2 regions of the Nocardia sp. NPDC050378 genome follow, and region 2 is predicted to be linked to the other one. Evidence: riboswitches for the same ligand, from Rfam matches in the RefSeq annotation. Region 2 holds a riboswitch; the other holds the start of a gene.
The links. A riboswitch is a leader RNA that binds a small molecule or an ion and turns the genes downstream of it on or off. The one in region 2 is predicted to bind cobalamin.
Positions count from the first base shown of each region.

Region 1 (7,221 bases), on a different contig from region 2:
GACGCGCTGTCGCGCAAGCGTTCGCTGCCAGGAAGTTGACCGACGACGGGGAAGGGAGGGCCGGATGAAAGCAGCACCCTCCCCGGACGAGATCCGCCGCCGGAATCTCGCGGTGCTGCTGCGCCACGTCCACGTGAGCGGACCGTTGTCGCGGGCGGAGCTCGCCGAGCGAATGGGCTTGAACCGCAGCACGATCCTCGCCTTGACCACCGACCTCGCCGCCGCGGGGTTGGTGCGGGAGGAATTGCCGGGACAGACGGGCAAAGCGGGGCGGCCGTCGCTGGTGGTGCGCCCCGAATCCGACCGGGTCTATGTCCTCGCGCTGGACGTGGGTGCCGACCGGCTCGCGGTGGCGCGCGTCGGTTTGGGTGGCGCGATCATGGACCGGTGCGAAATGCCGCGTGACACGGGCACTTTCGATCCGGACGAGGTGATCGCCGAACTGGCGCGGATGACGGAGTCGATGATGGACGCCGCGCATGAGGGTGCGGTGTGCGCCGGTGTGGGGCTCGCGTTCTGCGGGATGGTGCGCGAGCGCGACGGGGTGGTGCGGTACGGGCCCAATATCGGGTGGGTCGATGTGCCGGTCGGGGCGTTGCTGTCCGAAAGGCTCGGTGTGCCTGTCGCGGTGGGCAACAACGCGAACCTCGGGGCGATCGCCGAGCGGGAGCGCGGTGTCGGGGCGGGGGTCCGCGACCTGATCTACCTGCACGGTGAGGTCGGGATCGGTGGCGGCGTCATCATGGGTGGGGAACTGCTCGGTGGCGAAGGCGGGTACGGCGGCGAGGTCGGGCACATGATCGTGAATCCCGGCGGCCGGGCCTGCCGCTGCGGCTCGCGAGGCTGTCTGGAAGCCGAGGCCGGTGAGCTCGCCCTGATCGCGGCGGCCGGTCGCAGCGACCTGACCGGCCGGGCGGCGGTGGCGGCGATCGTCGACGCGGCCGCGCGCGGCGACGCCGACGCCCGCGACGCGCTGCACCAGGTGGGGGACTGGCTCGGGTACGGCGTAGCCAACCTGGTCAACGTGTTCAACCCGACCATGGTGGTGTTCGGTGGGGTCCTGCGCGAGATCTACCTGGCTGCCGCGGCGCAGGTGCGCAGCAGGCTGGCGGTCGACGGGTTGCTGGCGGTCCGCGAGCGGGTCCGGTTGCGCACCTCCGCCCTCGCCGACGACGCCCCGCTCGTCGGCGCCGCCGAACTGGCCTTCGCCGAGCTGCTCACCGATCCGTTGCAGACCCTGGCCCGCGCGCAAAACGCCTGACCTGGGTGCGAGCACCGAGTAGATTTGCCGATATGCCAAGTGACCTGCAGCTGAAGATCATGAACGGCGTTCACCGTGCCCTGCTCGCTGTCACCGGTGGGCGGATCGGCAAGACCGTGATGGGGATGCCGTCGCTCGAACTCACCACGATCGGACGCAAGTCGGGTCAGCCGCGTTCGGTGATGCTCACGGCTCCGATCCTGGAGGAGGACCGGATCGTCGTCGTCGCCTCGCGCGGCGGCGATCCCACCCATCCCGCCTGGTTCCTGAACCTGCGCGACAACCCCGAGGTCGAGGTCGCCGTGCAGAACGGTCCGCGCGAGCCGATGATCGCCCGCGTCGCGACGGAAGCCGAACGGGCGGACCTGTGGCCGCAGGTCGTCGCGACGTACAAGGGATACGGCGACTACCAGACCAAGACCACCCGCGAGATCCCGCTGGTGCTGCTCACCCGGCGCTGACCGGTCAGCGCACCGCGTCGTCGGCGCGCGGGACCACGGTCGAGGCGGGCACCAGGTTCCAGGCCTCCAATTGCTTGCGGATCTGCTCGGCGGCGTCGATATTGAGCGGTCCGCTCGTCCACAGGGCGTAAGGCAGATTGAAAAAGCGGCTCTCCCGCACCGCCCGCAGGTTGTTGATGCCGGGTTTGCCGCGCAGTATGTCGACCTTCTGTGCGTAGGTCTGGCCGGGGTAGTCGACGAACATGACGGCGTCGGGGTCGGCGGCTGCCAGGCGCTCCCAGGAGACCTTGGTCCAGGTGTCGGCGACGTCGTCGAGGATGTTGCGGGCGCCCGCCGCCTCCAGAATCGCCTGGGGCGCACCGAATTTCCCGCTCGAATAGATGGTGTCGGTGCCGCTGTCGAAGAGGAAGACGGTGGGGGCCTTCGCCGGTTTCGGAGCGGCCGCAAGGGCCGCCAGCCTGGTGTCGAGATCGGCGGTGACCTCGCCTGCGCGGGCGGTGCGGCCGGTGATGACACCCAGATCGGTGAGATCGGTGCGCAGCGCCGTCCACGGTTCCACGGTGCCGCGCGCGGCACCCCCGTCGGCCTGGCGGCAGCTCTCGGTGAGTACGTAGGCGGCGATGCCGTCTTTGCGCAAGGAGGCGGGGGTGAGGTTGCTCGCCTCGTCGTAGCCGTAGCTCCAGCCGGCGACCATCACGTCGGGTCGTTGGGCGAGAACCGTTTCGCGCGAAGGATATTCGGGGGCGACGTCATTGAGGCCGTCGACGATCTCGGCGCCGTAGTGGGCGCGCAGGGTGGCCGCGTCGCGTTTGACACTGGAGACCGCCGCGACCTGATCCTGGGCACCCAGTGCCAGCACCATCGAGATGAGATTGCCGTCGTTGACGAACATGCGCTGTGCTGGTGCCGGGAAACCGGTCTCCACACCGCAATTGCGAACCGTCACCGTGGTGGTGGATTCGGCGGCGGTGCCGGTGCAGGCCGCGAGTACGGCGGCGAGTGCGGTGGTGGCCAGGATCCGGCCGGGGTGCTTGTTCATCGTCGTGCCTCTCGCGGGGTGATCAACAGGTGGTCCTCGCCGGTGACCGGATGCCGGACGCGGTTGGCGTCGACACCGAAGACCTCGGCGACGACGGCGGGGGAGAGCGCGTCGGCCGGTGGCACGGGTGGGCGGGCAGAACCCTTGTGCAGCACGATGATCCGATCGCAATAGCGGTCCGCCAGCGACAGGTCGTGCAGGGCGGCGACCACCGTGCGGCGCAGACCGCGGACCAGGGTGAGCAGTTCGAGCTGGTGGGTGACATCGAGGTGGTTGGTCGGCTCGTCGAGGAGCAGGACCGGGGTGTTCTGGACGAGTGCCCGGGCGAGCAGGACGCGTTGACGTTCGCCGCCGGAGAGTTGTCGCACGGGTCGCTCGGCGAAGCCGTGCAGGTCGACCGAGGCCAAAGCCTGTGTCACGCGCTGCTGTTCGCGCGGTGCGCCGAGACCCCACGGCGGGAGATACGGCGTGAGGCCGAGCGCGACGACCTCGCCGACCAGCATGTCGTCGGGTGGGATCTCGTCCTGCGCCACCAGGGCGACGGTCGCGGCGCGGCGGCGGGGGCGCAGCTCGTGCAGGACCTCGTCGTCGACGAGTACCCGGCCCGAACGCGGCCTGTGCACGCCGGACAAGGTGCGCAGCAGGGTGGTCTTGCCGCTGCCGTTGGGCCCGACGATCCCGATGGTTTCGCCCGGCTCGATCGAGAAGTCGACACCTTCGACAACGATGCGTCGACCGATCGCGCAAGAGAGGTCGTGCACACGGATGCGGCCAGCTGCGAGGGGAAGTGGCTCGGTGGCAGGCGTTTCCGGTCTGGATGTGTGCGGTTCGGCGCCGGAGCGCGGGTTCGGTCCGAATGCCTGCGGCTCGTCGGGCGAATGCGTGTCGGGTCGGTGGGTCTGCGGGCTCAGCGGATGTTCGTCGTTCATGAGGTGCCGAATCGGTAGCGGCGCCTGCCCATCAGCAGCAGGAAGGTGGGGGCGCCGATGAGGCCGGTGAGGACACCGACCGGAATCTCGGTGGGGCGCACCAGCACCCGGGTGGCGGCATCGGCGACCACCAGGAACAGTGCCCCGCACAGCGCGCAGGCGGGCAGCAGATCACGATGTCGTGGGCCGACGATCATGCGCGCGGCATGCGGGACGACCAGGCCGACGAAACCGATCCCACCCGACACCGCCACCAGCACACCGACGAGCACCGCGAGCAGCACGAACAACCCGATCCGCAGGCCGGTCACCGGTACGCCGAGGGAGGAGGCGGTGTCGGCGCCCAGGGTGAGGGCGTCGAGCCAACCCGCGATCGCGACCAGGATCGTGGCACAGAGCGCGACGACGATCAGCGGGAGGGCAAGGGTCGACCAGTCCGCGCCCGCGAGGCTGCCGAGCAGCCAGAACAGCACCGATTCGGCGGCGGCGGGATCGGTGCTGCGGAACACCAGGTAGCTGCTGCACGCGGCGAAGGCCGAGCCGAGCACGGTACCGGTGAGCACCAGCCGCAACGGGGTGAGTCCGCCCTGCGCCAGGGCGATGAGGAATACGAGGGTCGCCGCACCGAAAGCGCCGGCCAACGCACCACCGGACAACGCCCATATGCCCGCCCCCGCGAACAGGCCGGAGGTGATGACGGCCGCCGCGCCGACGGCCGCGCCGGAGGAGACACCGAGCAGGTAGGGGTCGGCGAGCGGGTTGCGGACCAGGGTCTGCATCGCGGCGCCCGCCACCGCGAGACCGGCACCGACCACGGCGGCGAGGATGGTGCGCGGGACGCGCAGCTGCCAGACGATGGTGTCGATGCCGGGGTCGGTGGGGGTAGTTCCGGTGAGCCGGGCGCCGAGAGTGTCGAGCACCGCGCGCACCGGAACGGTCTCCGCGCCGAAACCGGTGGCGGCGATCATGGCGACCAGCAGCAACACCGCGAGCACGGGTAGTGCGAGCGAGATCCGTGCACGGATCATCGCGGCTTCTCCAGAGGCAAGGCGCGGCCCTTTCAGAGGGTGCCCGGCGAGGGAGGTCTGACTTTCGCCGTGAGGCGATCACAGTGGCGCGACCGTCCCGGAATTGCACCGGATTCCCGCACCCACCGGGGATGACCCACCGACTGTAGCGTGGCACCGGGTGCCGGCACAGCGCCGGGTTCGGCTCACGGTAAGGCAAAGGGTGTTCGCCGGTTTGTCCGGTTGCTTGAATCCGGGTATGTACCGACCGAACACCTCTGCGCACGGCCTGCGTGGCCGCGTCACCGCCGCCTTCCTCGCGGTGGCCACCGCTGCGACTCTCGGCCTGACCGGGTGCGCGGGCGGCGACGACAAACCACTCGGCACCCCCGACGCACCGCTGCCGACCGATGTTCCGCCGGGCACCACCCTCGTGGTCGCCGACCAGCAGGAGCGGTTACAGCACGCGCTCCGGCTCTCGGGTGAGCTGGACAAGCTGCCGTTCAAGATCGAGTTCGCGAATTTCGTCGGCGGGCCCGCGATCCTGGAGGCCTTCCGGGCCGGCGCGGCCGATGTGGGCCAGGTCGGTGACGTACCGCCGATCCACGCACTCGCGGCGGGACAGGACGTGCCGATCGTCGGCTCGTACCAGACCAATCCGCAGGCGCTGAAACTCGCTGTCGCCCCGGGCTTGTCGATCACGAAGCTCACGGAGTTGAAGGGGCGCAAGATCGCCTACGCCGAGGGCACCGCCCAGCAGGCGGCGGTGTTGAAGGCGCTGAGCAAGGCGGGTCTGAAAACCGGTGACGTGCAATTGATCCGGTTGCAGCTCGCGGAGTTCCTCGACGCGGTGCGCACCGGACAGGTCGAGGTGGCGCCGCTGATCGAACCGAATGTGACCAGGTTGCTGCGCACTCCCGGCACGTCGCTGATCCCGGATTCGGAGACGAGCGGCATCTACAGCGGGCTCGCCTATGTGTACGCGCGACGTGCCGTGGTGCAGGATCCGGCGAAGGCGGCCGCGACCCGGGCCCTGGTCGGCGCGTTCGTGCGGGCATGGCACTGGACCAACACCCACAGTGCCGAATGGGCCGAGGCGTACTACGTGCGCAACCAGAAGGTGAGCCCCGACGACGCGCGGCGAATCGTGGAGTCGCTCGGCACCTATACGTTCCCGCACCTGGACCAGCGGCTGGTCGCGCGTCAGCAGAGCACGATCGACGCGATCGATGCCGCCGGTGAGTTGCCGAGGAAGATCACCGCCGCCGACGGTTTCGACCTGCGTTTCGACGCGGCGGTCACCGAGGCCGTCACCGCGAGCGGCGCGGCCTTCGCCGGGGCGGTGAGCTGATGGCGACCCTCGAAGCCGGTGTGTTGCGGCGCGTACGGGCACACCGGACCGGCGAACCCGAATTGGCTCCGCGTGGACGCGGTAAGCGAAGGCTCGGCCCCGGCAAGCCCATTCCGTTCGGTTTCGCGCTCGGTCCGGCGTTACTCGTCGGCGCGTGGGTCGTCGGATCGGCCACGGGTGCACTCGATCCCGAGACATTGCCCGCACCGTGGACGGTCGCGCGGACGGCGGGGGAGTTGATCGCGGACGGGCGACTGCAGTCCAATCTGCTCACCTCGCTGCAACGGGCGGTGATCGGGCTGGTGCTCGGTGTGGTGATCGGGGTGGTGCTGGCGCTGATCGCCGGGTTGAGCCGAATCGGGGAGGCGCTGGTCGACGGCCCGGTGCAGATCAAACGCGCCATTCCGACGTTGGCGCTGATCCCGCTGTTCATCGTGTGGTTCGGGATCGGTGAGGAGATGAAGCTGATCGTCATCACGACCAGCGTGCTGATCCCGATCTACCTCAACACCCATGCGTATCTGCGCGGTGTGGACGCGCGGTACGTGGAGCTGGCCGAGACGGTGGGGCTGTCGCGGTGGGGATTCCTGCGCCGCGTCGCACTGCCCGGGTCGCTGCCCGGCTTCTTTCTCGGGCTGCGGCTCGCGGTGACGATTTCGTGGCTGGCGCTGGTGGTCGTCGAACAGGTGAACGCGACCAGCGGCATCGGATACCTGATGACGCAGGCGCGCACCTACGGACAGATCGACGTGATCGTGGTCGGCCTGGTGATCTACGGACTTCTCGGACTCTTCGGCGACCTCGCCGTGCGGACAACGGAACGAAAGGTGCTGGCATGGCGACAGACGCTGGGCGACTGATCGAGCGCGACGACCGCGCGGTGGTGCGGACCAGGGGTCTCACCCGTGGCTTCGGGCAGCGTGTCATATTGCGGGGTATAGATATTGCGATCCGTCGTGGCGAGTTCGTCGCGCTGCTGGGGCGCAGCGGGTCCGGTAAGAGCACGCTGTTGCGCGCCCTGGCCGAACTCGACGCACAGGTGCCCGGTTCCGGGGAGCTCACCGTTCCCGGCCGACGCGCTGTGGTGTTCCAGGATTCGCGGCTGCTGCCCTGGGCACGGGTACTCGACAATGTGGTGCTCGGACTCACCGGCCGCGACGCCGCCGAGCGCGG
Region 1 covers NZ_JBFAKI010000016.1:3,313-10,533, forward strand. Annotated here, with positions in the region: gene AB0I35_RS26150 (ABC transporter permease) at 1-39, shown strand, start outside; gene AB0I35_RS26155 (ROK family protein) at 65-1,261, shown strand; gene AB0I35_RS26160 (nitroreductase family deazaflavin-dependent oxidoreductase) at 1,294-1,722, shown strand; gene AB0I35_RS26165 (ABC transporter substrate-binding protein) at 1,727-2,761, opposite strand; gene AB0I35_RS26170 (ABC transporter ATP-binding protein) at 2,758-3,690, opposite strand; gene AB0I35_RS26175 (iron ABC transporter permease) at 3,687-4,718, opposite strand; cobalamin riboswitch at 4,751-4,874, opposite strand; gene AB0I35_RS26180 (ABC transporter substrate-binding protein) at 4,957-6,048, shown strand; gene AB0I35_RS26185 (ABC transporter permease) at 6,048-6,908, shown strand; gene AB0I35_RS26190 (ABC transporter ATP-binding protein) at 6,884-7,221, shown strand, end outside.
Region 1: another riboswitch for cobalamin. It lies ahead of AB0I35_RS26175 (iron ABC transporter permease); the one in region 2 lies ahead of AB0I35_RS29555 (CbtB-domain containing protein).

Region 2 (7,221 bases):
TCACCGACGAGCTCACCAGCGTGAGCACCGACCTCGGCCCGATCAAGATCACCGGCCCGGCCGGTGGCAAGTTCGAGCTGAAGCCGCAGGAGACCGTGCTGGTCGGCCCGCCGAGCGTCACCGCCGCGGCCGAGACCGGCGATCACCACGGCACCACCACGGCCGCGCCGACCACCACCGCGGCACCGACCACGGCGCCGGGTGGCGGCAACTCGAGCGCCAGCGATGCCGCTGCCGAGCCGGCGAGCATCGAGATCACCGGCCTCACGGAGAACATCACCCCCGGCCTGACCTACACGGTCACCTTCAACTTCAAGGACGCGGGCACCGTGCAGGTGGCCGTTCCGGTCGACGCCGCCACATCCGAGCGCGTCGAGAACGAGAAGTCCGGCCCGGCGCCCGAGGGCGCGGGCGGCGGTCACTGAGACCAGCAGCCGGGAAAAGCCGTCGCGAACTTTCGCGGCGGCTTTTCTTGTTGTCGGACCCGATCCGTAGGGTGCGCGTGTGGCCAAGACCAAAGCTGTTTTCCGTTGCACCGCGTGTTCGCACGAGGTGTCGAAATGGGTCGGCAAATGTCCTGATTGCGGTGCGTGGGGCACCGTGAACGAGGTGGCGGTCTCGGCCGCCGCGGCAGCGCCGGGGCGCAGGGCCATGCTGCCGAGCACGGCCGCGGCGCCGCTGTCGCAGATCGACGCGAAGGTCACCCAGGCCAGGTCGACGGGGGTGAGCGAACTCGACCGGGTGCTCGGCGGTGGGGTGGTGCCGGGATCGGTCGTGCTGCTGTCGGGTGAACCGGGCGTCGGCAAGTCGACCCTGCTGCTCGAGGTCGCGTTCCGGTGGGCCGCCCAGCGCGACGAGACCGCGCTGTATGTGACGGCGGAGGAGTCGGCTGGGCAGGTGCGCCTGCGTGCCGACCGGACCGGCGCTGTGCACGACCGGGTGTATCTCGCGGCCGAATCGGATCTGTCGATCGTGCTCGGGCACGTGGAGCAGGTGCGCCCGACGCTGCTGGTCGTCGACTCGGTGCAGACGATGCTCGCCCCCGAGGTCGACGGCGTGATCGGCGGTGTCACCCAGGTACGCGCGGTGACGGCGGCGCTCACCTCGCTGGCCAAGGCGAGCGGGATCGCGGTGCTGCTGGTCGGACACGTCACCAAGGACGGCAATGTGGCCGGTCCGCGCACGCTCGAGCACCTGGTGGACGTGGTGCTGCAGTTCGAGGGCGACAAGAACTCCTCGCTGCGCATGGTGCGCGGCATCAAGAACCGCTTCGGCAGCGCCGACGAAGTGGGCTGTTTCGAACTGCACGAGGACGGCATCGCCTGCGTCGACGATCCGTCCGGCTTGTTCCTGCATCACCGCACCGATGCCGTGCCCGGCACGGCGGTGACAGTCGCGATGGACGGCAAACGTCCGCTGGTCGCGGAGGTGCAGGGACTCACGGTGAAGACCGAGATCCCGCAGCCGCGTCGCGCGGTGAGCGGCCTGGACTACAACCGGGTGGCCATGGTGCTCGCGGTGCTGCAGAGCCGTGGACGGGTATTCCTCGGCAAACACGACGTGTACGCGGCGACTGTCGGCGGCATGCGCCTGGTCGAGCCGACCGCCGACCTCGCCATCGCCCTGGCCATCGCCAGCGCCGAGGCCGATATCGCCCTGCCCGCGGGCTGGGTGATCCTCGGTGAGGTCGGCCTGGCGGGCGAGGTCCGCAAGATCACCGGGCTCGGTCGGCGCCTGGCCGAGGCCGAGCGATTGGGCTTCACCACCGCCCTGGTTCCACCGGGTTCGGAGAAGTCCAAGGTCGGTTCGATGCGCATCCACGAGGTCGGCGACCTGCGTTCGGCGCTGCGTTTGGCCGAACTCCGCAAATCCCGGGCACCTCGCGAGCCGGTGGCCGTGGAATAACTCCGGCAAACCGCGCTTTCCGGTCGAATTCGGCATTTCGGCGGTAACAGCCGTTGACACGGTCGTCCGTCCTGCGAATTCTGCAAATCAGCCGTCTTGGACATGTGATTTACAGCGCATCCGCATAATGCCCGGTCGGACGGTATTCAGTCGGCCAGGTTGAACGGTTCGGCCGCGCTGCGGATGGAACCGAGCTGTGCGACAACCATGTACGCGCCCGCCGGAACCGGCAACCGCTCCCCCGCGCATTGTGGCTGGGACGTGGTGCCGAACCAGGTGCCCTTGTACGACAGCTGTTCGCCCGCCTTCAGGGTCTTCACCTCCGGCGGCCCGTCCGGGGTGCAGTCGTTGCTCGCCCACAGCCTGCGCTGCCCGTCGAGGGTGAAGACGAGGAACTGCGGGCCCGCGCCGAGATCGCGCGAGCACGCGGCCGTGGAGATGTTGGTGATCACGGTGCCGAAGCCCGGCTGGTCACCCACCCGGTAGGTCGGCTGGTTGACCGTCACCTTCAGCGCCAGCGACTGATCGCTGCACGGCTGGGCCGCGGGCTCGGGCACGGCGGACGTGGTCGACGCCGCCGCCGACGTGCTGGTCACCGAACTGCTCGCCGCCGCGCTACTGGTCGCACTGCTTATCTGAGGCGTGCTCGCGACCGTCGTCGAGGACGCGGCCGCGCTCGAACCGGACGAATCACCACCGCGCGCCACCAACGTGACCAGCCAGACCACGATGGCGAGCGCGACGATGATGACGCCGATGGCGAGCGCGCGACGACGCCAGTAGATCTCCGGTGGCAGCGGTCCATTCGGTTCCAGCACGCTTCAAAGGTAAGCGCAGCGCGCGAGGGCGCGCTCGATGACCTCGGCGTGTCGGGCGCGTACCGCCCGATTCAGACCGTCTCGCCGATATTGCCGACCACCCGGCGCAGGTGCGCGCGCCCGTCCGACAACTGGTAGGTGACGCTCGCGATCGCGCACTGACCAGTGGCGACGCGCTGGGAGATGATCATCGAGCGCTCCATGAGCAACTTGCTGGTCTCCACCACGTGCCGGGCCTCGAGGTCGTCGACCGTCGTGAGCCCTTCGCGACGGCCGAGCAGGATCGAGGGGGTCACCTTCTCGACCACGCTGCGGATGAAGCCGCCGGGGACGGCGCCGCCGTCGAGCGCGTCGATCGTGGCCTTCACCGCGCCGCAGCTGTCGTGGCCGAGAACCACGATCAGCGGCACATTGAGCACCTCGACGCCGTATTCGATCGAACCGAGCACCGAGGCATCTACGACGTGGCCCGCCGTGCGCACCACGAACATATCGCCGAGGCCCTGGTCGAAGATCAGTTCCGCGGCGACGCGTGAATCGCCGCAGCCGAACAGGATCGCGTGTGGTTTCTGTCCGCCCACGAGCTTGGCTCGGTCGGCCGCCCCCTGGCTAGGATGCAGCAGAGTGTCGTTGACGAAACGCTCGTTGCCCTCGCGCAGCGACTTCCAGGCACTTATCGGATTAGAACCAGGCATACCGACCATTGTGCACACGCTATCGGTTACCAGCGAGTCTGCGCTGTTACGCCTCGGCAAAGTCGGCCTGGCAGAGATGGAACGGAAACAGTGAGTATCGACGCCGAGGTCCTGCTGGATTGGTTCGCCGAGCGGGCGCGCGACCTGCCGTGGCGGCGGCCGGAGGCGACCGCCTGGCACATCCTGATGAGCGAGATCATGCTGCAGCAGACACCCGTGGTCCGGGTGGAGCCGATCTGGCGGGAGTGGGTGGCGCGCTGGCCGGTGCCCTCGGCGATGGCGGCGTCGTCACAGGCCGAGGTGCTGCGGGCGTGGGGCAAGCTCGGTTATCCGCGCCGGGCGCTGCGGTTGCACGAGTGCGCGCGGGTGCTGGCCGCCGAGCACGGCGACGTGGTTCCCGCCGATGTCGACGTCCTGCTCGGCCTGCCGGGTATCGGCGCATACACCGCGCGGGCGGTGGCGTGTTTCGCGTACGGGCAGCGAGTTCCGGTGGTGGACACCAACGTTCGCCGCGTGGTGGCGCGAGCGGTACACGGCCGTGAACCCGGTAACCCGTCCTCGCGCGACCTCGCCGAAACCGAGGCGCTGCTGCCCGTCTCGGTGCCGCGGGCGGCGAAGTTCTCGGCGGCGCTGATGGAACTGGGCGCGCTGGTCTGCACGGCTCGCAACCCCGACTGCGGCAACTGCCCGCTGCCGCGCTGCGCCTGGGTCGACGCGGGCAGGCCGGCCGCCGAGGTGGTGCGCAAGGTGCAGAAGTACGAGGGCACCGATCGCCAGGCGCGCGGCAGGCTGCTCGACGTGTTGCGTGATGCGTCGGGTCCGGTCGAGCGGGTGCGGCTGGACATGGCCTGGGCGCGCGACCCGGGTCAGCGCGCCCGCGCCTTGGATTCCCTGCTGGTCGACGGGCTCGTCGAGCAGACCGAGGACGGCCTGTTCGCCCTGGCCGGCGAGGGAGCCTGAGACCCGGCACTCAAACCCGTGCCAGAAACCGTTCGACGTGCGCGCGGTATTCCTCGGGCCGCTCATCGTGAATCAGGTGCCCCGCCCCGAGGACTCGCACGTACTCCGCGTCCGGATGCACCTCGGCCATCGTCCGCATCTGCCCCGCCGGGGTGATGGTGTGCTCGCCCTCGATGAGCAAGGCGGGCACGCGCAGCGATTTCCATTCGTCCCAGAAGTCGCGCGTTCCCCATTCCTCGGAAATCGCGCGGAAGGTGTCGACCTCGCCGTGCAACCGGTAGCCGCCCGAGTCGGTGAACGCCCGCAGGAAGTACCGCCCGGCCACCGGCCCGAAATAGTCGAGCACGGCCCGGGCGTCGGGGAAGGGTTGCGGCCAGGAGTGGATGAGTTCGGCCCAGTGCGCAGCGGTGCGGCCGGTGAAGTCCGGTGCGATGTCCTCGACGACGATCGCGCGGACCCGGTCGGGGTGGGCCGCCGCGAACACCCACCCGTGCAGCGCACCCATCGAATGCCCGATCACGATCATCGGTTCGGTGATCGCCGCCGTGTGCTCGGCGAGGTCAGCGACGAACGCCTCGGTAGTGAGCTCCGCGGGCGGAACGCGGCCGTGACCTGCGGCATCGAAGGTGTACACATGTCCGAGCGCGCGCAACCACGGCACCTGATCCGACCAGGTACGCGCACTCCCCATCAGCCCGTGCAACAGCAGAATCGGCACCCCGACCCCACCTTCGTCGTACAACACCCAGCCGATTGTGCCAGCTCGAGCATCGGTTTTCGGCCGCCTCGAGCCGGACTGATCGGAGGGGTGCGACGAAGGAGCACCCGGCCCGCGGCGCCGGCCGCCATAGACTGAGCTCATGGCTGTTGTGAAGATCAATGCGATCGAGATTCCCGAGGGCGCGGGCCCGGAGCTGGAGAAGCGGTTCGCCGCGCGTGCTCACGCGGTGGAGAACTCGCCCGGGTTCCTCGGCTTCCAGTTGCTGCGCCCGGTAGCCGGTGACAACCGGTACTTCGTGGTGACGCAGTGGGATTCGGAGGAGTCGTTCGCCGCGTGGCGTGACGGCCCGGCCCGCACGGCGCACGCCGGTCACGGTGCCGACGGCGAGCGGCCCAAGCCGGTGTCGACCGGTGCGTCGCTGCTCGAGTTCGAGGTCGTGCTGGACGTGCCCGCGAAGTCCTGATCCGGGCGTTTCCCCTGGATGTATTGACGCGCGCTGGCAGCGGCTGTCACAGTTCGAGGGAAATTACGCGAGGGTGCGCGGTAATCCGGTGAGATTCCGGAGCGGTCGCGCCACTGTATTCCGTGCCGGATTCCGGTGCGGACAGCCAGACATCGGCACCCTCGCCTATCGCTTCGATCGCGGGACGCGCATCCCGGAGGAGGACCCGAATGGCTATCGCGCATTCACCCAGCCGGTCTACCGGCCTCGACACCCTGGCTACCGTGCTGGTCACGGCCGGTGTCGTTCTTCTCGCACTGCTCACGCTGTACCTGGTCGGTTTCGACCAGGGGGCCGTCTCGCGTAGCGGGATGTTCCTGCACGAGCTGATGCACGACGGACGTCACCTGCTCGGTGTCCCGTGCCACTGACCGGATCCTTCAAAACCCTGCTGTTACGTGGCCTGCTGGCCGGTCTGATCGCCGGCCTGCTGGCCGCGACAGTGGGCTATTTCATCGGCGAACCCCATATCGAGGCGGCCATCGCCATCGAGGAGGCCGGGTCCGGCGGGCATTCGCACGGGACCGTCGAGGACCAGGCGCACGACGAAGAACCGCTGGTCAGCCGATCTGGGCAGCAGGCGGGTCAGTTTCTCGCGCTCGCCCTGGCCGGAATGGCGTTCGGGGCGATCTTCGCCGCCGTTGTGCACGTGGCTCGCCGCTTTACCGCGCTGAGCGGGCCCCGATTGTCGCTGACCACAGCGGGTTTCGCGTGGGCGGCGATCGTCGCGGTGCCGTTCTTCAAGTACCCGGCCAATCCACCGGCGGTCGGCGACCCGGAAACCATCGATCAGCGCACCTGGCTGTGGGTGGCCGTTGTCGTGCTCGGCCTGCTCGCGGTCGCGGCGGCCGTCGCGGCCTATCGCGCGCTGGCCGGGCAGCTCGACTCGTTCCGGCTCGTTGCCGCGGTAGCCGCGTTCGTGCTGGTCACCACGGTCGGTTACGTGCTGCTGCCGGGCGTGAACGAGGTGTCCGACGACTTCCCGGCGACGCTGCTGTGGCAGTTCCGGGTGGCGTCACTGGCCGAAACCGCCACCCTCTGGGCGGCTTTGGGACTGGTGTTCGCCGCGCTCACCGAATGGTCCAGCGCGCGTAGCACTCCGGTAGCACGCGAGGTCGCTACCTCCGGGTGATCCTCGTGAGTACCACGAGAGGGCAGTGTCGGCATCATGACCGACACTGCCTTCTCTGTTTCCGTCGCCCGTCCGGGGGCGGTGCGCGTGGCCTTCGCCGGGCTGGTCACCGCGCTGGCCGCCGGGGTCGCCGAGGGACTGCTGCGCGCCGGACGCGGTGGGACCGAATTCGGCGCCACCGCAACGGGTCTGCTGCCCCGGCTGGCCATCTACCTGGTGGTGCTCGGGGTCGCGATGCACATGGCCAACGGCAGCCGGGTGTCGCGGGCCCTGCTCACCGTCGGTATCGGGATGATCGGGCTGGTCTCGCTCATCATCGAACCGCTGGCGGTACTGCTGTCCACCGACGACTTCGGCGCCCTGTTCGGTGAGCTCGCGCCCGATTCGGCTGTCCTCGTCGCCTGCCGGGCGGTGCACATCCTCGCGGTGGTGATCGCGATTCCGGCGATGTACACCCCGGCAGCGCACCGCTGGTTCACCCAGCGGTG
Region 2 covers NZ_JBFAKI010000022.1:13,003-20,223, reverse strand. Annotated here, with positions in the region: gene AB0I35_RS29590 (hypothetical protein) at 1-425, shown strand, start outside; gene radA (DNA repair protein RadA) at 505-1,905, shown strand; gene AB0I35_RS29580 (hypothetical protein) at 2,052-2,723, opposite strand; gene AB0I35_RS29575 (carbonic anhydrase) at 2,795-3,418, opposite strand; gene AB0I35_RS29570 (A/G-specific adenine glycosylase) at 3,509-4,378, shown strand; gene AB0I35_RS29565 (alpha/beta hydrolase) at 4,389-5,123, opposite strand; gene AB0I35_RS29560 (antibiotic biosynthesis monooxygenase) at 5,239-5,562, shown strand; cobalamin riboswitch at 5,589-5,738, shown strand; gene AB0I35_RS29555 (CbtB-domain containing protein) at 5,772-5,972, shown strand; gene AB0I35_RS29550 (CbtA family protein) at 5,963-6,733, shown strand; gene AB0I35_RS29545 (hypothetical protein) at 6,770-7,221, shown strand, end outside.